2 linked regions of the Hydrogenovibrio crunogenus genome follow. The protein of the gene in region 2 interacts with the protein of the main gene of each other region in a pairwise test. Links are inferred from orthologs where the notes say so. Each region holds a gene or a part of one and is shown on either strand. Other genes may lie near its edges. The genes, in order: secB and secA.

The links.
Region 1: the proteins of secA (region 2) and secB interact in binary tests that used the Escherichia coli proteins (3 or more experiments, as listed by UniProt). The link is inferred for Hydrogenovibrio crunogenus from one-to-one orthologs.

What each region holds. Positions count from the first base shown.
Region 1 is NZ_CP032096.1:2,151,814-2,164,109, forward strand. Bases 8,180-11,045 are described here. They hold secB (protein-export chaperone SecB), read right to left. Parts: upstream 9,905-11,045; coding sequence 9,455-9,904; downstream 8,180-9,454. Other genes in these bases: GHNINEIG_RS10285 (tRNA (cytidine(34)-2'-O)-methyltransferase), read left to right, coding at 8,180-8,301; GHNINEIG_RS10290 (NAD(P)H-dependent glycerol-3-phosphate dehydrogenase), read right to left, coding at 8,405-9,439; grxC (glutaredoxin 3), read right to left, coding at 9,927-10,193; GHNINEIG_RS10305 (rhodanese-like domain-containing protein), read right to left, coding at 10,190-10,639; gpmI (2,3-bisphosphoglycerate-independent phosphoglycerate mutase), read left to right, coding at 10,792-11,045. In the rest of the region: tyrS (tyrosine--tRNA ligase), read right to left, coding at 5,646-6,839; GHNINEIG_RS10280 (dihydroorotate dehydrogenase), read right to left, coding at 6,859-7,806; more of GHNINEIG_RS10285, read left to right, coding at 7,837-8,179; more of gpmI, read left to right, coding at 11,046-12,296. UniProt on the Escherichia coli protein: One of the proteins required for the normal export of some preproteins out of the cell cytoplasm. It is a molecular chaperone that binds to a subset of precursor proteins, maintaining them in a translocation-competent state.
Region 2 is NZ_CP032096.1:666,421-675,880, reverse strand. Bases 3,466-6,785 are described here. They hold secA (preprotein translocase subunit SecA), read right to left. Parts: upstream 6,396-6,785; coding sequence 3,666-6,395; downstream 3,466-3,665. Other genes in these bases: lpxC (UDP-3-O-acyl-N-acetylglucosamine deacetylase), read right to left, coding at 6,728-6,785; argJ (bifunctional glutamate N-acetyltransferase/amino-acid acetyltransferase ArgJ), read right to left, coding at 3,466-3,555. Also shown: GHNINEIG_RS03120 (hypothetical protein), read left to right, coding at 1-131; GHNINEIG_RS03115 (Nudix family hydrolase), read right to left, coding at 128-1,078; hisC (histidinol-phosphate transaminase), read left to right, coding at 1,217-2,287; more of argJ, read right to left, coding at 2,347-3,465; more of lpxC, read right to left, coding at 6,786-7,648; cell division protein FtsA, read right to left, coding at 7,720-8,973; GHNINEIG_RS03085 (cell division protein FtsQ/DivIB), read right to left, coding at 9,048-9,460. UniProt on the Escherichia coli protein: Required for protein export, interacts with the SecYEG preprotein conducting channel.

The sequences.
Region 1 (12,296 bases), 1.5 Mb from region 2 along the record:
GCGGTTATCCTTTCCGATCATAGCTACCCAGCAATGCCATTGGCATGACAACTGGAACACCAGCGGATCGTCCACTCCGGTCCTCTCGTACTAGGAGCAGCCCCCCTCAATTCTCCAACGCCCACGGCAGATAGGGACCGAACTGTCTCACGACGTTCTAAACCCAGCTCGCGTACCACTTTAAATGGCGAACAGCCATACCCTTGGGACCGACTTCAGCCCCAGGATGTGATGAGCCGACATCGAGGTGCCAAACACCGCCGTCGATATGAACTCTTGGGCGGTATCAGCCTGTTATCCCCGGAGTACCTTTTATCCGTTGAGCGATGGCCCTTCCACACAGAACCACCGGATCACTAGAACCTGCTTTCGCACCTGCTCGACGTGTCTGTCTCGCAGTCAAGCACCCTTTTACTCTTGCGCTCATTGCACGATGTCCGACCGTGCTGAGGGTACCTTCGCGCTCCTCCGTTACTCTTTAGGAGGAGACCGCCCCAGTCAAACTACCCACCATACACTGTCCCTGGGCAGGATTCACTGCCCTAGGTTAGAACCTCAATAATATCAGGGTGGTATTTCAAGGATGGCTCCACAATGACTGGCGTCACTGCTTCAAAGCCTCCCACCTATCCTACACAGATAGTATCAAAGTCCAGTGCAAAGCTGTAGTAAAGGTTCACGGGGTCTTTCCGTCTAGCCGCGGGTACGCAGCATCTTAACTGCGAGTTCAATTTCGCTGAGTCTCGGGTGGAGACAGTGTGGCCATCATTACGCCATTCGTGCAGGTCGGAACTTACCCGACAAGGAATTTCGCTACCTTAGGACCGTTATAGTTACGGCCGCCGTTTACCGGGGCTTCGATCAAGAGCTTCGCATAAGCTAACCCCATCAATTAACCTTCCGGCACCGGGCAGGCGTCACACCGTATACGTCATCTTTCGATTTTGCACAGTGCTATGTTTTTAGTAAACAGTTGCAGCCACCTGGTCTCTGCAACCCCCACTAGCTTAGAGAGCAAGTCTCATCACCGGCAGGGGCACACCTTCTCCCGAAGTTACGGTGTTATTTTGCCTAGTTCCTTCACCCGAGTTCTCTCAAGCGCCTTGGAATTCTCATCCTGACCACCTGTGTTGGTTTGGGGTACGATTCTTTATAACCTGAAGCTTAGAAGCTTTTCTTGGAAGCATGGCATCAACTACTTCGTCCAAAAGAGGACTCGTCATCAGTTCTCAGCATTAAGATCCCGGATTTGCCTAAGATCTCTGCCTACTACCTTAAACTTGCAACCATCAGCAAGCTAGTTTAGCCTTCTCCGTCCCTCCATCGCAGTTATAAAAAGTGCAGGAATATTAACCTGCTTCCCATCGACTACGCCTCTCGGCCTCGTCTTAGGGGTCGACTAACCCTACGTCGATTAACGTTGCGTAGGAAACCTTGGTCTTTCGGCGAGGGAGCTTTTCACTCCCTTTATCGCTACTCATGTCAGCATTCGCACTCGTGATACCTCCAGGATGCTTTACAACACCCCTTCGCAGGCTTACACGACGCTCCTCTACCATGCCATAAATGGCATCCACAGCTTCGGTACACTACTTAGCCCCGTTAAATCTTCGGCGCAGGCCGACTCGATCAGTGAGCTATTACGCTTTCTTTAAAGGATGGCTGCTTCTAAGCCAACCTCCTGACTGTCTAAGCCTTCCCACATCCTTTCCCACTGAGTAGTGTTTAGGGACCTTAGCTGGTGGTCTGGGTTGTTTCCCTCTTGACAACGGACGTTAGCACCCGCTGTCTGTCTCCCATGATTGCACTTGTTGGTATTCGGAGTTTGCAATGGGCTGCTAAGCCTTGACGGCCCGCTAGACCATAACAGTGCTCTACCCCCAACAGTGAGACATGAGGCTCTACCTAAATAGATTTCGAGGAGAACCAGCTATCTCCGGGCTTGATTAGCCTTTCACTCCGATCCACAGCTCATCCCCGCATTTTTCAACATACGTGGGTTCGGTCCTCCAGTACCTGTTACGGCACCTTCAACCTGGCCATGGATAGATCGCCCGGTTTCGGGTCTACGCCATGCTACTAAACGCCCATTTAAGACTCGGTTTCCCTTCGGCTCCCCTATTCGGTTAACCTCGCAACATAACGTAAGTCGCTGACCCATTATACAAAAGGTACGCAGTCACCCAACAAGTGGGCTCCTACTGCTTGTACGTACACGGTTTCAGGTTCTATTTCACTCCCCTTCAGGGGTTCTTTTCGCCTTTCCCTCACGGTACTGGTTCACTATCGGTCGGTAGAGAGTATTTAGCCTTGGAGGGTGGTCCCCCCATGTTCAAACAGAATTTCACGTGTTCCGTCCTACTCGAATAACACTTAATAAGATTTCGCATACAGGACTATCACCTTGTATCGTCACACTTTCCAGAGTGTTCTGCTATCTTAATAAATGCTTTAGGGCTGGTCCCCGTTCGCTCGCCGCTACTTGGGGAATCTCGGTTGATTTCTTTTCCTCTGGGTACTTAGATGTTTCAGTTCTCCAGGTTAGCCTCCCATAAAGGGATATCCATAAAGGATGGGTTTTCCCATTCGGAAATCCACGGATCAAAGCTTGTTTACTAACTCCCCGTGGCTTATCGCAAGTTACTACGTCCTTCATCGCCTTCTACCGCCTAGGCATCCACCGTGTACGCTTAGTCACTTAACTATACAACTCAAAAATAACCTTATGCCTTTTGTTAACTCCACAAGTTCTGGTAGCTATACCATTTATGAACTGCTTCTGTTTATAAGATCTAATGAGTGTACGTAACTAAAAGTTTTTTACGCTGACATGTTCTCGCTTGAGTTTGTATCGTGATTTTAATATCGGAACCTTTACATTCGTCATATCAAAATCATTGAACTCTTAAGATACATTGTTACCTCGTTAGCCCAGTCGTTGGAGACAACTGGACTAACTCAATAAACTGGCGACACTTCAAACTAATTAAAGTTTAAAGTGCTGTCGTTATCATCAAATAACGCCAGTTTATTGTTTCTAAGTTTATTTTTTAACTTAGAGATTTTTCCTAATTTTTAAAGAACTTCTTTGTTTCTTCAGCCAATATGACTGTTAATAAACTCTAGTTACTTTTGTAACTAAAACTCATTAACAGGGATATTGGTGGAGCTATGCGGGATCGAACCGCAGACCTCCTGCGTGCAAGGCAGGCGCTCTCCCAGCTGAGCTATAGCCCCAATCGGGTAATCAGCAGGTGATCTTTCTTCCCCTGATTTCATTTCTGACTAACGATTTAGTGCAAAAATTGGTGGGTCTGGGTGGATTTGAACCACCGACCTCACCCTTATCAGGGGTGCGCTCTAACCAACTGAGCTACAGACCCAGGTCGTTCTCATCTTTTCAGTAATTCAGAAATAATTTATGTGAAAGCTAGCTTAAGCTCGCAACCGTCTTTGTCTTAAAGGAGGTGATCCAGCCCCAGCTTCCGCTAGGGCTACCTTGTTACGACTTCACCCCAGTCATGAATCACAAAGTGGTGAGCGCCCTCCCGAAGGTTAGACTACCCACTTCTTTTGCAACCCACTCCCATGGTGTGACGGGCGGTGTGTACAAGGCCCGGGAACGTATTCACCGTGACATTCTGATTCACGATTACTAGCGATTCCGACTTCACGGAGTCGAGTTGCAGACTCCGATCCGGACTACGAGAGGTTTTATGAGATTCGCGCACTGTCGCCAGTTGGCTGCTCTTTGTACCCCCCATTGTAGCACGTGTGTAGCCCATCCCATAAGGGCCATGATGACTTGACGTCGTCCCCGCCTTCCTCCGGTTTATCACCGGCAGTCTCATTAGAGTTCTCAACTAAATGTTAGCAACTAATGATAAGGGTTGCGCTCGTTGCGGGACTTAACCCAACATCTCACGACACGAGCTGACGACAGCCATGCAGCACCTGTCACTGCGTTCCCGAAGGCACCAATCTATCTCTAGAAAGTTCGCAGGATGTCAAGGGATGGTAAGGTTCTTCGCGTTGCATCGAATTAAACCACATGCTCCACCGCTTGTGCGGGCCCCCGTCAATTCCTTTGAGTTTTAATCTTGCGACCGTACTCCCCAGGCGGTCAACTTATCGCGTTAGCTACGCTACTAACCTTTTTAATAAGGCCAACAGCTAGTTGACATCGTTTACGGCTTGGACTACCGGGGTATCTAATCCCGTTCGCTACCCAAGCTTTCGCACCTCAGCGTCAGTTTTAAGCCAGGAAGTCGCCTTCGCCACTGATGTTCCTCCAGATATCTACGCATTTCACTGCTACACCTGGAATTCCACTTCCCTCTCTTAAACTCTAGATTGCCAGTATCGGATGCAGTTCCTAGGTTGAGCCCAGGGCTTTCACAACCGACTTAACAGTCCGCCTACGCGCGCTTTACGCCCAGTAATTCCGAATAACGCTTGCACCCTCTGTATTACCGCGGCTGCTGGCACAGAGTTAGCCGGTGCTTCTTCTAAAGTTAACGTCAAACTAAGCAGGTATTAGCTACTTAATCTTCCTCACAATTGAAAGTGCTTTACAACCCTCGGGCCTTCTTCACACACGCGGCATGGCTGCATCAAGGTTTCCCTCATTGTGCAATATTCCCCACTGCTGCCTCCCGTAGGAGTCTGGGCCGTGTCTCAGTCCCAGTGTGGCTGATCATCCTCTCAAACCAGCTATAGATCGTCGCCTTGGTAGGCCTTTACCCTACCAACTAGCTAATCTAACGCGGGCTCATCCTTTAGCGATACCTTCCAAGGAGAGGGCACCTTTACTCCGTAGAGCATATTCGGTATTAGCATACGTTTCCATATGTTGTCCCCAACTAAAGGGTAGATTCCCACGCGTTACTCACCCGTCCGCCACTCGACGCCCAAAAACGCACACCGAAGTGATTGTTCTTGTCGTTTCCGTCCGACTTGCATGTGTTAGGCCTGCCGCCAGCGTTCATTCTGAGCCAGGATCAAACTCTTCAGTTTAATCTTGATTATGTTTTTTAATGAGCTTAACTGCTCACAAAACTCTCGAAATTAACAAGGTACATGTTTTACCATATACATAGTTGTCGAGATTTTTTATATTTGCGGTTACTCACTTAAGTAACTTCCACATAAATTATCTCTGAATTACCTGATTTTTAAAGAACTCTTGGTCTTCCTTACCAAGCCGTCTCACTTCGTGTTCCGTCTCAGTAAGCCGCGTATTATAGGCTTAACTTCTAATCAGCGTCAAGCTTTTTTTACGCTTTTTTTTCGAAGTTTTTATTCTCGATTTTCATCTCAAATAGCCACTCAAAAAACCCTTTTAAACACTTCCAAATTCCGCTGCCGTAGCTGCTTTATTTGAGCTCTGTTTGAAAGAGATGCGTATTCTAACCGCCACCCGTTTTTTTGCAACCCTTTTCTTTACTTTTTTTAAAGTTTTTTGACATTCAAATGACGATTCATACCAAATCCCTTGTAATATAAAGGACTTAGAGTTTTAGACTAATTTGAAGTAAATCTAAACAGCTTCATTACCTTTAACCCTGAAACCAAAAACCGCCAGGCCTGGCGGTTTTTAGTGCTTCTTAAAAGTAAAACAGATCTACTTATATAATATAAAAAGACTAGGCACTCACCGTAATGCGGGCAAACTTTCTTTTTCCGACTTGATACACTTGCTGCTCGCAGTTTTCGACAGGCGCTCTACTATCCGTTACCTTCTCACCATTAAGCTTAACCGCGCCTTGCTTCACCATTCGATGACCATCGGACGTCGAAGATACCAGTCCCGCTTCTTTTAAAAGATTGGCTAACGGCATAACGTCATTAAAAGTAAATTCAGGCATTTCGTCTGGAATGGCATTTTTTGAAAAACGAGTTTCAAAATCTTTCAAAGCGGCTTCAGCTGATTCTTTATCATGGAAACGCTCAATCAATTCTAATGCTAGTTTAATTTTAATATTACGAGGATTCTCGCCATTCTCTACCGCATTCTTATACCCAGCAATGGTTTCTAACGATTCAAATGAAAGCAATTCAAAATAGCGCCACATCAACTCGTCTGAAACCGACATCACTTTACCAAACATATCATTTGGTGCATCTTTAATCCCAATATAGTTATTTAAAGACTTCGACATTTTTTGTACCCCATCCAAACCTTCTAGGATTGGCATAGTTAAGGTACATTGAGCCTCTTTACCATAATGCTGTTGCAGAGTACGCCCCATCAATAAGTTGAACTTCTGGTCCGTCCCACCTAATTCGATATCAGAGTCTAACGCGACGGAATCATACCCTTGAACCAAAGGATATAAAAACTCATGAATAGCGATTGGCGTATTGGACTGATAACGCTCACCAAAATCATTACGCTCCAACATTCGGGCAACGGTTGTCGTTCCAGCCAGCTTAATCATATCGGCCGCACTTAATTTCGACATCCATTCTGAGTTAAACACCACCTTGGTTTTAGCAGGGTCTAAAATTTTAAACACTTGTTCTTTATAAGTTTCGGCATTTTTCAAAACATCTTCTTCCGACAAAGGCGGACGCGTCGCACTCTTTCCTGTTGGGTCACCAATCATGGCGGTAAAATCGCCAATTAAAAACAAAATCTCATGCCCTAGGTCTTGAAACTGACGCAACTTATTGATCAACACCGTATGCCCTAAATGCAAATCAGGCGCTGTTGGGTCAAAGCCGGCTTTGATTTTCAACGGCTTACCTTTTTTTAACTTTTCAATCAGTTCTTTTTCTACCAGGATTTCTTCAGCACCACGCTGAATTACTGCCATCTGTTCTTCTACTGTCTTCATCATTGTTCTACTTATCTCATTAACCGCACAAAACGGTGTCTGTATTTAATATGAGTTTACCCGTCATTTCTGCAACGGATTGATAACCATAACGGGCCATGTACTTTTCAATGCCCTGGTTGATTTTTTTGACCAACAATGGATCTTTCGCCATCGCGGTCCCCACTGCAACCATCGATGCACCCGCCAAAAGAAATTCAATGGCATCATCTGCCGAAGCAATGCCGCCCAAACCGATAATCGGCACATTGTATTGCTTTGCGACTTGATACACCTGATGCACTTTTAATAACGCTACCGGCTTAATCGCTGGGCCGGACAAACCGCCTTGATTGTTTCCAAGCGTGGGCCGAGCCGAGTGAATGTCAATTTGCATGCCCATTAACGTATTAATTGCCGACAGCATATCGGCACCGGCATCAATGACTCGGCGTGCACCTTCCGCAATATCGGTTTGATTGGGTGATAATTTCACAATCAAAGGTTTGGTCGTATTGGCCCGACAGGCTTCAACCACTTTTGCAGCCATATCAGGATCGTTTCCAAACGCCGCACCGCCTTTTTTAACATTCGGACAAGAGATATTCACCTCAATGGCCGGCAAGTCGGTTTGATCGAACAAACGAACCACTTCGGCATACTCTTCAATAGAAGAGCCGGACACATTAATAATAAATTGTGATTGGCTTAAGTCTAACTTTGGTAGATAATCTTTTATCACAGCATGAGCGCCGGGGTTTTGCAGTCCGATGGAATTCAGCAAACCACTGGCTGTTTCCATGACTCTTTCTGGTTTATTACCAAGCTTTGGCTCTAGCGTGGTGCCTTTTAAAAACACCGCGCCGACATCGCGGTTGGAAAACCCAGAAACAGCTTGGTATTCTATGCCGTACCCCGCATTCCCTGAAGCCATCGCCACAGGGTTGCGAAAATTAAGACCACACAAATTAACAGATAAATCGACCAAAATTTTTCACCACTTAAAAGTTATAACAAAATGATACACATCATCTTATATGAACCCGAAATTCCGCAGAACACCGGTGCTTTAATTCGCCTCAGCGCCAATATGGGCGCACACTTACACTTAATTCAACCTTATGCGTTTGATTTAAGTGAAAAGAAAGTTCGTCGTGCCGGCCTAGATTATGCAGAGCTCGCCAACCTTCAAGAACACCCTTCACTTGAAGCATGCCTCGAGACGATCAAGCCAAATCGCGTCTTCGCTTTGACCACAAAAACCGAGCGCTATTATACCGAACCTACTTTTGAAAACGGAGATGCTTTTTTATTCGGCCCTGAAACCCGCGGCCTTCCTAAAGACGTCATCGAAAGTTTACCTGAAGACCAACGGCTTACCATCCCAATGATTCCAGGTGGTCGAAGCTTAAACTTAGCCAATGCCGTGTCCGTTATGGCGTATGAAGCTTGGCGCCAGCTCGGCTTTGACATGAACCTCTAACAACGCCCGAGCATACTGCCCATAAAGTCTAAACGGCAAAAACCACCAGGTCTGGTGGTTTTTTATGCTACGTTCAAATTCAAACCCGCTTCAATAATCGTGACTAAGCGAACTCTAGCTCAGATCGGCCGTGGCGACGCATTAACTCTTTCACGGCTTGTTCCGCAGTGCTGTTCCCGACAATAATATTGTAGACCTGTTCCATGATCGGCAAATCCAACTGGTACTTATCCGCAATCAACTTGACTGCTTTGACGGCTTTAACCCCTTCAACCACTTGACCAATTTCTTGAATCACTTCTTCAGCAGGCCGCTGCGACTGTGCCAACATCAAACCAAAGCGACGATTACGTGACAAGTCATCGGTACAGGTCAGCACCAAATCACCCAGTCCCGACAAACCCATCATTGTTTCATGCTTCGCACCAAGTGCATCCCCAAATCGCATCATTTCAACCATACCGCGACCAATCAGTGCTGCTCGCGCATTCGCACCTAATCGCAACCCGTCGGATAAACCCGTCGCAATGGCCATGATATTTTTATAGGCACCGCCAATTTCGACCCCTACCACATCAGGCTGGGTATACATTCTAAAGGTATCACAGTGAAAAGCATCCGCCCAAAACTGAGCTTCTTCCTGGTCTCGCGACGCGCTCACCATCGCCGTCGGCAACCCTCTTGCTACTTCCGCGGCAAAAGTTGGCCCAGAGAGTACAGCAAAAGAAATGCGCTCACCCAACTCCTGCTGCACAATCTCATGCAACATTAAACTGGTATCCGGCTCAAATCCTTTGGTTGCCCAGGCCAAGTGATAATGACCTTTAGACCCCATCATAATGTGATGCATTTTCTGAAGCACTTCCCGAAAAGCCTGACTAGGAACCACCATTAATACAGCATCAACATCCGTTAAGGTCGCCTTTAAATCACTTTGCACACTTAACAAGTCTGGAAAAGGCACCCCTTTCAGGTAGCGTACATTTTCTCTTGCTGACTCGAGCGTTGCGGCATTTTCAGGATTGTGATCCCAAAGCTTAACCTGATGACCAATTCGAGACAAATGAATTGCCAACGCCGACCCCCAGGCACCAGCACCTAATACGGCAATCGTCAAAGGTTTATTGGCTATTGTCACGCAGTCTCTACCAGTTTATTGTTTCGTTGATTCAGCTTGTTTTTGCAAATGATCTGCATAAATCCCTTCAAAGTTCACTGGCTCCAGTAATAATTGTGGGAATCCACCACGCGTTACTAGATCAGAAACGGCTTCACGCGCGTAAGGGAACAAGGTATTTGGACATTGAACTCCTAACAAATAATTCGTTTCACCTTCATCAAAGCCCATTAGAGTGAAAATACCCGCTTGCTCAACTTCACATAGGAAAGCAGTCTTATCATCCATTTTAGTTGTCGCGGTAACGCGCACAACTACGTGAAACACACCTTCTTCTAAAGAGCGGCTTTCGACATTCAAGTCAACATCCAGCTGTGGTTGAAAGTCTTGTGTGAAAATTTCTGGTGAATTTGGCGCTTCAAACGACACGTTACGCGTGTAGACTTTTTGAATCCCAAACTGTTTTTCTTGGTTTTCTTCTGACATCTTGCCTTTAATCCTTAATTAATTACTTTGCTAAAATCTGATCCAACTCACCAGAACGGTCGGCAGCAGATAAATCGTCAAAACCACCGATATGCTGTTCACCTACAAAAACCTGCGGTACGGTATTGCGCCCCGTCTTTTCCTGTAACTCCTGCCACATCGAACGATCCGTTCCGACATCAATCACATCGTATGTCAATCCTTTACCATCCAATAAACTCTTAGCCATGGTGCAAAAAGGACAGGTTTTTGTCGCATAAATAATGATTTCTGGTTGTGTTGAACTCACTTTTTTTCCTTTCTTAGCTTTTTTTTTGAAACGGGCTTATTCAAAGGCAACCCTGCATTTTTCCAAGACATCACCCCGCCACTCAAATTATGAACTTTGGTAAAGCCTTGTTTAACCAAGGCTTTGGCTACGGAAGCCGAACGCATGCCTGACTGACAATACACCAATACATCTTCATCCTTGTGCTTCGCGACCATTTCTGGTTTTTTGGCAACCTCAGAGGATGAAATATTATCCGCTTCCCCGATGTACCCTGTTTTATATTCTGCATCGGTACGGACATCCAACACCCAAGCACCGGAATTATATAGTCGCACCGCCTCATCTGCATTGACAGAGCGATACCCTGAAACCTTGTCTCCAAAATAACTGAAAATCAACATCATGACGATGACGCCTAATGCAATAAACAGAAAAATTTGCTCTTCCACAAATTCAATAAACATTCGTTTTCCCTTAAACTAACATATGAATCAAAATTCAAAGCTAATGATTTTAACAGTGAAACTGGTTACAATAAATGACATTTTGAAATTTTTATACGTTTTGCCGAGAATGTCACCCTACTCTGCGAAACATCTTCTCAAAAGGAAACGATATGACAAAACCCGTGCAAATTAAAAACCGACCAACTGGATTGATCATCTTGGATGGCTGGGGACATCGTGAAGCAACACAACACAATGCCATTGCACAAGCCCATACGCCAAACTGGGACAACCTACTTAAAGACTATCACCACACCTTGATCAATACTTCCGGTATGGCCGTAGGGTTGCCTGAAGGGCAAATGGGGAATTCCGAAGTCGGCCATATGAACCTCGGCGCTGGACGCGTGGTTTACCAGGAACTGACTCGCATTCAGAAAGACATCGATGATGGACGCTTTTTTGAAAACAACGCTTTAGTCAAAGCAATTGATGCGGCCAGCAACCGCAACCACAAAGTCCATATTTTAGGCCTTCTATCAGATGGTGGGGTGCACTCACACATCAGCCACATCAAGGCCAGCATTAAAATGGCTCACGACCGCGGCGCCAAAGTGTATGTACACATCTTCACTGACGGACGAGACACGGCACCGCAAAGCGCACTTCAGTATATTGAAGAGCTCGAAACCTTCATGAAAGAACTGGGCGGCGGACGCATTGCATCGGTTACAGGCCGTTACTTTGCATTAGACCGTGACAACCGTTGGGAGCGCGTCAAAAAAGCGTACGATGCCATTGCCTGCGGTTCAGCGGAATTTGAAGCGAAAAATGCAAAAGAAGCTGTAGAGATGGCTTATGCTCGAGGTGAAAATGATGAGTTTATTCAAGCCACCGTCATCCCTCGCAACAATGGCAAACCAGCCCGTGTTAAAGATGGTGACTCCGTTATTTTCATGAACTTCCGCTCCGACCGGGCGCGCCAGTTGACCGAAGCCTTCATCATGGATGACTTTGCTGACTTTCATCGCTGTAAAACACCGGTTTTATCTGCTTTTGTCACACTTACAGAGTACAAAAAGAATTTTGAAAAATTTGGCGCACTGGTAGCCTATCGTCCAACCAGCCTTCGAAACACCTTCGGAGAGTTTGTTTCGAAAAAAGGTTTAAAACAACTTCGCATTGCAGAAACTGAGAAATACGCCCATGTCACTTTCTTTTTTAACGGTGGCGTTGAAGAACCGAATGACAATGAAGTGCGTGTATTAATTAACTCCCCGCAAGTTGCAACATACGATCTGCAACCTGAAATGAGCTTACCGGAGCTTAAAGAAAAGCTCATTGCTGCGATTAAATCAGGGGAATATGATACCTTTATCTGTAACATCGCCAACCCAGACATGGTTGGGCACACAGGGGATTTTAATGCCTGCGTCCAAGCAGCTGAAGCGGTTGATGAAGCTTTAGGCGAAATTTTAACAACCCTCAAAGCGGTCGATGGTGAAGCCATTGTGACTGCAGATCATGGTAATATGGAAATGCTGTTCAATGAAGAAACCGGCAAACCGCTAACATCACACACCACTTTCCCTGTGCCTTTCGTTTATTTTGGCAAGAAAGGCTATCCATTGAAGGATGGTGGGGCGTTATGCGACGTGATTCCAACCTTGTTAGA
Region 2 (9,460 bases):
GGACCGTTCCCAGCACACACTGGCAATTATTAAATCAAGAATTACAAAAATACCAAGTACAAGTCACGACCTTGAAAACACCCGACTTACCCGCTTACATTCGAGCACAAAAGAGCGCCGCTGTAGATTAAATCGGCTCTGGCCACAACCCTGAAATAGCCGCAATGCCTTGAGCCCCCTGTTTCCTAGCTTCTGTTACGTCTGACAGTTTCATTCCGCCTAAAGCATAGACTGGAATAGGGATCTCTGCCACCATCTCTGCAAACGCATTCCAACCCATTCCGCTCATATCAGGATGAGAGCGGGTGTCTTTCACCGGAGAGAGTAACAGCAAATCGGCATTCAACTCTAATGCCTTCGCCACTTCCGCTTTGGTATGAGTCGAGATGCTTAAAATTTTATCTTCTGCAACAGGTCTCTCCGTCAGCTCCATAATCATGGTAGAAGCCAGTTGCAATCCATCTGCTTCAGGTAAAGCCTCTAGCCAAGCTGGTTTGCCATTGATTAAAATCTTGGCATCTTCATAACGATGCGTCAGTGTAATGGCCTTTTTAGCCAAGATTTTAAACGCGTCTTCCTCCATTTTCTTGGCACGCAGCTGAACTAACCGAATCCCTTCTTCCAATGCCGCTTCCAAACGATTCAACGCATCCAGTTCATCATGAAAATCCCCCGAAATCATGAATGCCTCCGGTAACTGTAATGCCGTCAGAATACCTTTATTGGCTTCGGGAAAATCGTACTCGCTCAGTTCTGAAATAGCCGTCCATTGAACCGGCTGCCCTTCCTTACCGTGTGGCTCTCCTTGAAACTGGCCTGATTCATAGACATGCAAATGCACTGATACACTTTCATAATCCCAAGGAATTTGAATTAAAGGTTGCCAGTGCGCGGTTTCAACCCCGACTTCCTCTTGAAATTCACGAATTAATGCTGCTTCCACCGACTCTCCACTTTCTACCTTACCGCCAGGAAACTCCCACTTCAGCGCATGACTTTGTTTTGCTTGTCTTTGGGCCAATAAAACATGATTTCCTTGTCTTAAAACCCCTATTGCGATATCGACTCTTTGATTCATTTAAATTCTCTCTAAACTTGATTTAGCTCCATTTTGTCAAAAAACGGCCAGGCCTGGTAGTTTTTGAGTTTAAATTCAGCCAAAAAGACTCGTTAAACGTTAAAATATTGGCATTGTAAATCGAATTTGGGAAAAACTATGAGTCAATACTGGAGTCAACTTGTTCACACACTTACCCCTTATGTTCCGGGTGAGCAACCTAAAGTCGACAACTTGATAAAACTAAACACCAATGAAAGCCCTTATCCGCCTTCGCCATTGGTCTTAAACGCTTTAACAAACCAGTTAAATGATAAGTTGAGACTTTATCCCGATCCAAGTTCCGAAGATCTTAAGCAGAGTATAGCCACATACTATGGTGTTGAATCCCGTCAAGTTTTTGTGGGCAACGGGTCAGATGAAGTGTTAGCCCATGCTTTCATGGCTCTATTGAAACAAGACAAGCCCATTTTATTTCCGGATATCAGCTACAGTTTTTATCCTGTTTATTGCGGTTTATATGAGATTGACCACCAAACCATTCCCTTAACGGATGCGTTCGAAATCAATCCTGCAGATTACAACATTGAAAATGGAGGGATTATTTTCCCCAACCCAAATGCACCGACAGGCAGACTGTTGCCCCTGCAAGCCATAGAGCAAATCGTGCAACAAAACGCCTCATCCGTGGTGGTTGTGGATGAAGCTTATATCGATTTTGGTGGCGAATCAGCTGCCCAGCTTGTGAAGCGTTATCCAAATTTATTGGTGGTGCAAACCTTCTCAAAATCTCGTGCATTGGCAGGGCTTAGAGTTGGCTTTGCGCTTGGTGATTCGGCACTTATTGAAGGGTTGGAGCGTGTTAAAAACAGTTTTAACTCTTACCCTCTTGACCGTTTAGCCACTGCTGGTGCCATTGCCGCAATCGAAGATGAGGCCTATTTCAAACAAAGTTGTGAAAAAATCATCTCTACCCGTGACACATTGACTCAGTTTTTAGAAGATAACGGGTTTGAAGTCATTCCTTCTGCCGCAAACTTTGTGTTTACTAAACACCCTCAGATGCAAGCAGAAGACATTGCACAGCAATTAAGGAAAAAAGCCATTATTGTGCGTTATTTCAATAAACCTCGTATTGATCAATATTTACGCATTACAATCGGAACCGAGCAAGAAAACACACAGCTTTGCCAGGCGCTCACCGACATTCTCAAAGCTCAAAACACATAAATTTCGCTTATAAAAAAACGCCAACTCAGTGGCGTTTTTTTCTGATCAAGCTCTATCGGTTATGTTCGATATTCTGCATTGATTTTGACATAATCATACGAAAAATCCGTTGTCCAAACAGTTTCTGAAACCTGACCACGGTTCAATATAATACGAATTTCAATATCCGTCTCATTCATCACTGCCTGACCCGCTTCTTCGGTATATGAATCAGCACGACCACCGTTATCCACCAGTAAAACATCGCCCAGATAAATCTGCAATGCATTAATATCCAAACCAACAACGCCGGCACGTCCCACAGCCGCCAAAATCCGACCCCAGTTAGGATCAGACGCGAACAGTGCGGTTTTTACCAATGGAGACAACGCGACAGCATGCGCGACTTTCAGGCACTCCTCAACAGAGTCCCCTGATTCAACCTTAATGGCTACAAACTTAGTCGCACCTTCCCCATCTCGCACAATCATTTGTGCCAATTCAGTCATCACTTCATTTAACACTTTTGCAAAAACCTGATAGGCAGAAGAATCAGGATCTGTAATTTCGGGCATGTCTGCCTGCTGTGTCGCGGTTAAGGTACACGCATCATTTGTCGAGGTGTCTCCATCAACCGTAATTCGGTTAAACGACAGTGACACCGAATCGAGCAAGGCTTTGTCCAGGCAGGCCTGGGAGATTTTAGCATCCGTTGCTGCAAATCCTAGCATGGTCGCCATGTTCGGATGAATCATACCCGATCCTTTTGAAAAGCCGGTCAACGTCACAGTATGACCTTCAATATCAAATTGACGGCTGGCAGTTTTCGGATGGGTATCCGTCGTCATAATTCCTTTTGCAGCCATTTCCCAACCATCAATGGTTTGATTTGCAATGGCTGCGGGCACGGCGGATTCAATTTTAGGCATAGGTAAATTTTGTCCAATCACCCCTGTAGAAAAAGGCAGCACCGCTTGTTCGGAAATACCGAGCTCTTCAGCCACCCAATGACAGGTTTGTTGTGCATCTAACATGCCTTGTTGACCCGTCCCGGCATTGGCATTACCGCTGTTAATCACCAACGCGCGGGTCGGAGTGTTTTTTAAATTTTGTTTTGCCAGCGTAACAGGCGCGGCACAAAAGGCATTCGTAGTAAATGTCGCAGCCGTGCGACTGCCTTCCACAAATGAAATAACGACAAAGTCTTCTACCCCAGACTTTTTAATTTTTGCCTGAGTTGTTCCTAAATAAACACCAGAGACGGGATGAATATTTGATGTTTGCGCCATACTGTTTCTCCAAAATAAAAAAGTCCACACTGGCAATGAATTCAAAATTCATTTGCATATGCTTCACGGCATATGCGCCAGAGTGGACTTCAATAACGCTTGTTTAGATTTTAATTTAATTTACCACAACATTGTTTATATTTTTTTCCTGAACCGCAAGGGCAAGGATCATTACGCCCAACTTTCGGGGTTTCACGACGATAAGTCGCATCAGCTGAATCCTGTTCGGAATCTGATGAGCCATTCACAGCATCAGAAATCCCTTTTGCAGCCGGATGATTGGCTTCCAATTCCTGTGGACGCTCTTCAATCTGTTGCTTTTCATAGGCATCAACATCATCTGCGCCTTGAATTTGAACCATCGATAAAGTTTGAACGGTCTCAAACATAACCTCATCCAGAAAGGCTTCAAACATTTCAGCAGCCGTCGCACGATACTCCTGGAAAGGATCTTTTTGTGCAAATCCTTTTAAGTGGATCCAGCGACGCAAATAGTCCATTTCATTTAGATGTTCACGCCATTGCTTATCAATGGTTCTAAGTAACACTTCTTTTTCAAAATGATGACGGGTTTTTTCATCAATCACCGCCATTTTGTTTTGATAAAGCACTTTGGCTTCTGCGATAATTTTTTCACGCAGTTTTTCTTCAAACAGTCCTTTATCTTCTTGCAACCAATCTGAAATAGGGAAGGTTAAGCCTAGGTCATCCTGAAGCTGCTTTTCCAAACCAGACACATTCCATTGCTCTTCAATGCTTCCTGGCGGAATAAAGCCAGCCATCATTGTTTCAATGACATTTTCACGTAAAGCATCGATAATCTCAGACACATCCTCTTCTTCCATCAGCTCATTACGCTGAGCATAAACCACTTTGCGCTGTTCATTGGAAATATTATCGAATTTCAATAAGTTAGCACGTTCATCCTGGTGCATTCTTTCAACTTGCTTTTGCGCGCGTTCAATCGATTTGGTCACCATGTTATGTTCAATGGCTTCATCCGATTTCATGCCCAGACGACGCATCATGTTTTTCACTTTTTCAGATGCAAATCGGCGCATTAAGTCATCATCTAAAGATAAGTAGAAGCGTGTCACCCCTGGATCACCTTGACGCCCGGAACGGCCACGTAACTGGTTGTCGATACGGCGTGATTCATGTCTTTCTGAACCAATAACCATCAGCCCACCTTTTTCGACAACTTCATCATGCCTGACTTCCCAATCAGCTTTGATTTCAGCTATTTGCGCTTCCGTTGGATTATCTAAAGATTCGATTTCCATGTCTAGGTTCCCCCCTAGCACGATATCGGTTCCTCGACCCGCCATGTTTGTCGCAATAGTCACCGCTCCTGGACGACCCGCTTGTGCAATAATGGTAGCTTCTTTTTCATGCTGCTTCGCATTCAAGACATTATGCGGAATGCCTTCTTTTTCAAATAAAGAAGACAGTACTTCAGAGAGTTCAATAGATGCTGTCCCAACTAAAATTGGCTGCCTTGTTTTAACGACTTCTTTCACTTCTCGGACGATGGCTGCCAACTTCCCTTCAATATCCAAGAACACCAAATCCGGCAAATCTTGACGCTTTGGTACTTTATTGGTCGGCACCACAACCACTTCAAGGCTGTAGGTCGATAAAAACTCACCTGCTTCAGTATCGGCTGTCCCTGTCATACCAGACAACTTCGTGTACTGTCTAAAGTAATTTTGAAAGGTAATCGATGCATAGGTTTGGCTTTCGGCCTGGATCGGAACACCTTCTTTGGCCTCAACGGCCTGGTGCAACCCATCCCCCCAACGACGACCAGACATTTTACGTCCAGTAAATTCATCAATAATCACGACTTCATTATCCTGAACAATGTAATCGGTATTCTTTTCAAACAAAAGATGCGCTCTTAAGGAAGCATTCACATACTTCATCAAACTGATATGCTCGGCATCATAAAGAGAATCGCCTTCTTCCAGCAAACCAACCTCAACCAGCATGGCTTCAACTTTTGAATGCCCTTCATCAGTCAAATGGATTTGCTTCGATTTTTCATCAATCGTGTAATCACCACTCGACGTTTTGGTCTCTAGATCCTCTTCACCTCTTTCCAGTCCTTTGACCAAAGGGTTCATTTTTTGATATAAATCTGACTTATCTTCAGCAGGCCCGGAGATAATGAGAGGCGTTCTGGCTTCATCGATCAGAATCGAATCGACCTCATCGACAATCGCAAAATTTTGCCCTCGCATCACTCGCTCTTCAGCGAAGATCGCCATATTATCGCGAAGATAATCAAAACCGAATTCATTATTGGTTCCGTAAGTAATGTCTGCGTTATAAGCAGTTTGCTTTTCATTACTGGTCTGACCAGACAGAACGACTCCTGTCGTTAAACCTAGAAAGCCATATAGCTGCCCCATCCATTCCGCATCACGAGAAGCCAAATAATCATTCACGGTAATGACATGAACCCCCTTACCCGATAATGCATTTAAATAAGCAGGTAGTGTTGCCACCAGGGTTTTTCCTTCCCCTGTCCGCATTTCAGAAATTTTCCCTTCGTGTAGCACCATCCCCCCAATTAACTGGGTGTCGTAATGACGCATTCCCATGACTCTTTTACCGGCTTCTCTTACCACCGCAAACGCTTCAGGCAGAATCTGATCTAATGAGATCCCTTCAGAAATCTGGCTTTTAAAATAATCTGTTTTCGCTCTGAGTTCATCATCCGAAAGCTGAGATAAGCTTTCTTCTAACGCATTAATTTGTTGAACTTTTTTACGGTATTGTTTAAGCAGTCGTTCGTTTCGACTACCAAATAATTTTTTGAAAATATTAAGTGCCATTAGCGCTTGAATCCAATAAAGAGTTTAGTTGTATAAACCTTATTTCATAGGCTATACAAGGATTGATAGAAAAGGCTGAACAATGCCGAACCGATATGATGAAACACCATTTTACGAGTTATCGACAACTTGTAAAGCACTACTGCTATTTTAGTAAATGCTGATTATTCTAACACATTTAAAAGGATGACAAAGTAAGGAGAATCACGAACATTTGGAATCAATCATTCGAAAGAGAGGGCTCTACAAACCGAGCATGCGTGAGTCACTCTTTTCACTAAGAATGACTGCACTTTGAATCTGATAAAAACAAAAATCAGGAATAAATTGCGTTACACAAGAATCTTACTACTACCATACTGAATTGGCGGCTCTTCATCATCATACGTTACAACTTCATATGCCTCAGAATCTGCCACTAACGCTCTGAGTAGCTGATTATTTAATGCATGGCCTGATTTATGCGCTGTAAACTCACCAATAATAGGATGGCCTGCCATATATAAATCCCCAACGGCATCCAGAATCTTATGGCGCACAAATTCATCTTTGTCTCTAAGCCCTTCCTGGTTCACAACGCCATTTTCATCCAATCCAATCGCATTATGTAACCCAGCACCCAGCCCCAAGTTTTGAGCTCTTAGCTTTTCCATGTCTTTCATAAACCCAAAAGTCCGAGCCCGGCTCACTTCTTTAAAATAAGCCGTCGAAGAAAAACTAAGCGTCATTTTTTCAGCCGTTTGGTCAAAGGCAGGATGATCAAACTCAATCGAAAAATTTAAACGGAACCCTTCATAAGGTTTGAATTCCGCCACGCCGCCTTTTTCATTTTCGACCTGAACCTGTTTTTTAATGCGTATAAATTTCTTTGGCGCCTCTTGCAGCTGAATACCAGCTGATTGTAGCAAGAAAATAAAATGTGACGCACTCCCATCCATAATAGGCACTTCGTCGGCCGTGATATCAATATACAAATTATCAATACCGACGCCTGCTAGAGCTGACATTAAATGCTCAATCGTGGCAATTTTAATTTTTTGCTCGCCTTGCTCTTGCACAATGGTCGTACACAGCATCGTTTCTTTGACTAATTCAGGTGAAACAGGAAATTCAACGACAGGAGTTTGATCAATTCGGCGGAATACGATTCCGGTATTCACAGGAGCCGGGCGCAACGTCATAATTGATTTATGACCGGTATGAAGCCCGACACCTTTAGCTTTGATAGGATTGGCAAGAGTTCTTTGTTTCACGCGATTGTCTTCTACTTTATTGAAGTAAACTATAATCGGTGAATTTTAACACAGATAGCAAACCGCTCTTTCTAAAAATTTTTACTGAACCAGCTTTTCATTTTTTCAAGAACAGATTCTTTATCTAACGTTAATTCACTTGCTTTTTCTGAGGAAAAACGAGTCCCTGGATGTTCTTTTGCATACATTAACAGGCCGACAGTTGTTGCAAAAGAAGGGTTACACACTTCTTCTTTAAGGCCGGTCACATCATGAGGCATTCCTAAACGTACAGGCATATGAAATACTTCTTCTGCCAATTCGACCGCTCCTTCCACTAGGGAGCTTCCTCCCGTCAACACAATACCCGCCGCAATTTTGTTTTCAAAATCAGTACGACGTAATTCGGCTTGAATCAACTGAAAAAGTTCTTCATAACGTGGTTCGATCACTTCTACCAAAGTGTGGCGTGACAAACATCTTGCCGGTCGATCCCCCACACTCGGCACTTCAATTTCTTCATCTTGAGAGATTAGCTGAGGTAAAGCACACGCATATTTTTTCTTAATGTCTTCTGCCGCTTGTTTAGGCGTTCTTAACGCCATCGCAATATCATTGGTGACTTGATCTCCGGCCACCGGAATCACAGCCGAATGTCGAATTGCGCCATTTTGAAAAATCGCAATATCCGTGGTTCCCCCACCAATATCAACCAGGCAAACCCCTAACTCTTTCTCATCTTCTGATAGAACCGCCTCAGAAGACGCCAGCTGTTCTAAGATCAGGTTATCCACTTTCAAGGAGCAACGTTCAACACACTTGGTAATATTTTGTGCCGCACTCACTGAGCCCGTCACCATATGTACTTTTGCCTCTAAACGCACTCCCGACATCCCAATGGGCTCACGAATCCCCCCTTGGTTATCGATCATGAATTCCTGAGGCAGAATGTGCAATACTTCCTGATCTCCAGGAATCGCAATGGTTTGCGCTGCGTCAATGACTCGCTGAACATCTTCTTCTTGAACTTCCTGATTACTGATCGCCACCATGCCATTCGAGTTAAAACTGCCAATATGACTACCTGCAATACCAACAGAAACGGATTCTGCCTTTATGCCGGACATTCTTTCTGCTTCATCAATTGCTCTCTGAATCGACTCAACCGTTGAATCAATATTAACAACAACCCCTTTTTTTAGCCCTTTAGAAGGATGAGTTCCCATACCAACCACTTCAATATTGCCATCTTCTTTCACTTTTCCGATGATTGCTGCAATTTTTGAAGTACCAATATCTAAACCGATCACAACATTAGCGTTGGGGTTTTGTTGCTTTCTTGCCATTCGTTTTTCACCTTTAATTGGATAATGCTAATACAAGCACTTTACCGCTTCCATACTTTGGCGTAGCGTTTATGCTACTCTTCAAGCTGTTTTTTCTGCTTGATAACAAAGCCATTACTATATCTTAAATCAAATACTTGTGCGAATTTTCTTAATGTTTGTTTGGTCTTTGGGAGCGCCCTGATAAATCGACTTAATTTCGCTTGCCACGCTTCTTTATCCAGCAGCACCGTCACGCCCGATAAAAAATGAACATCCCAACTCCCATCTGGCTGTTGCTTTAACATATCAATCGTCCAGCCTAAGGGTTTAAACTTCTCTTGAAAGACCATTAAATCATGCAATAGCTTTCTGGATTGCAAGGGGTTTCCCTCTAGAACAACCCAATCTCTAAAAGGGGTAATATCATGCGGGTAAAAAATATCACCCGATTGATTTAATAGACCATCTTCACGCCAACGCGCGACAGGATTTTGCTCTTCAAGTG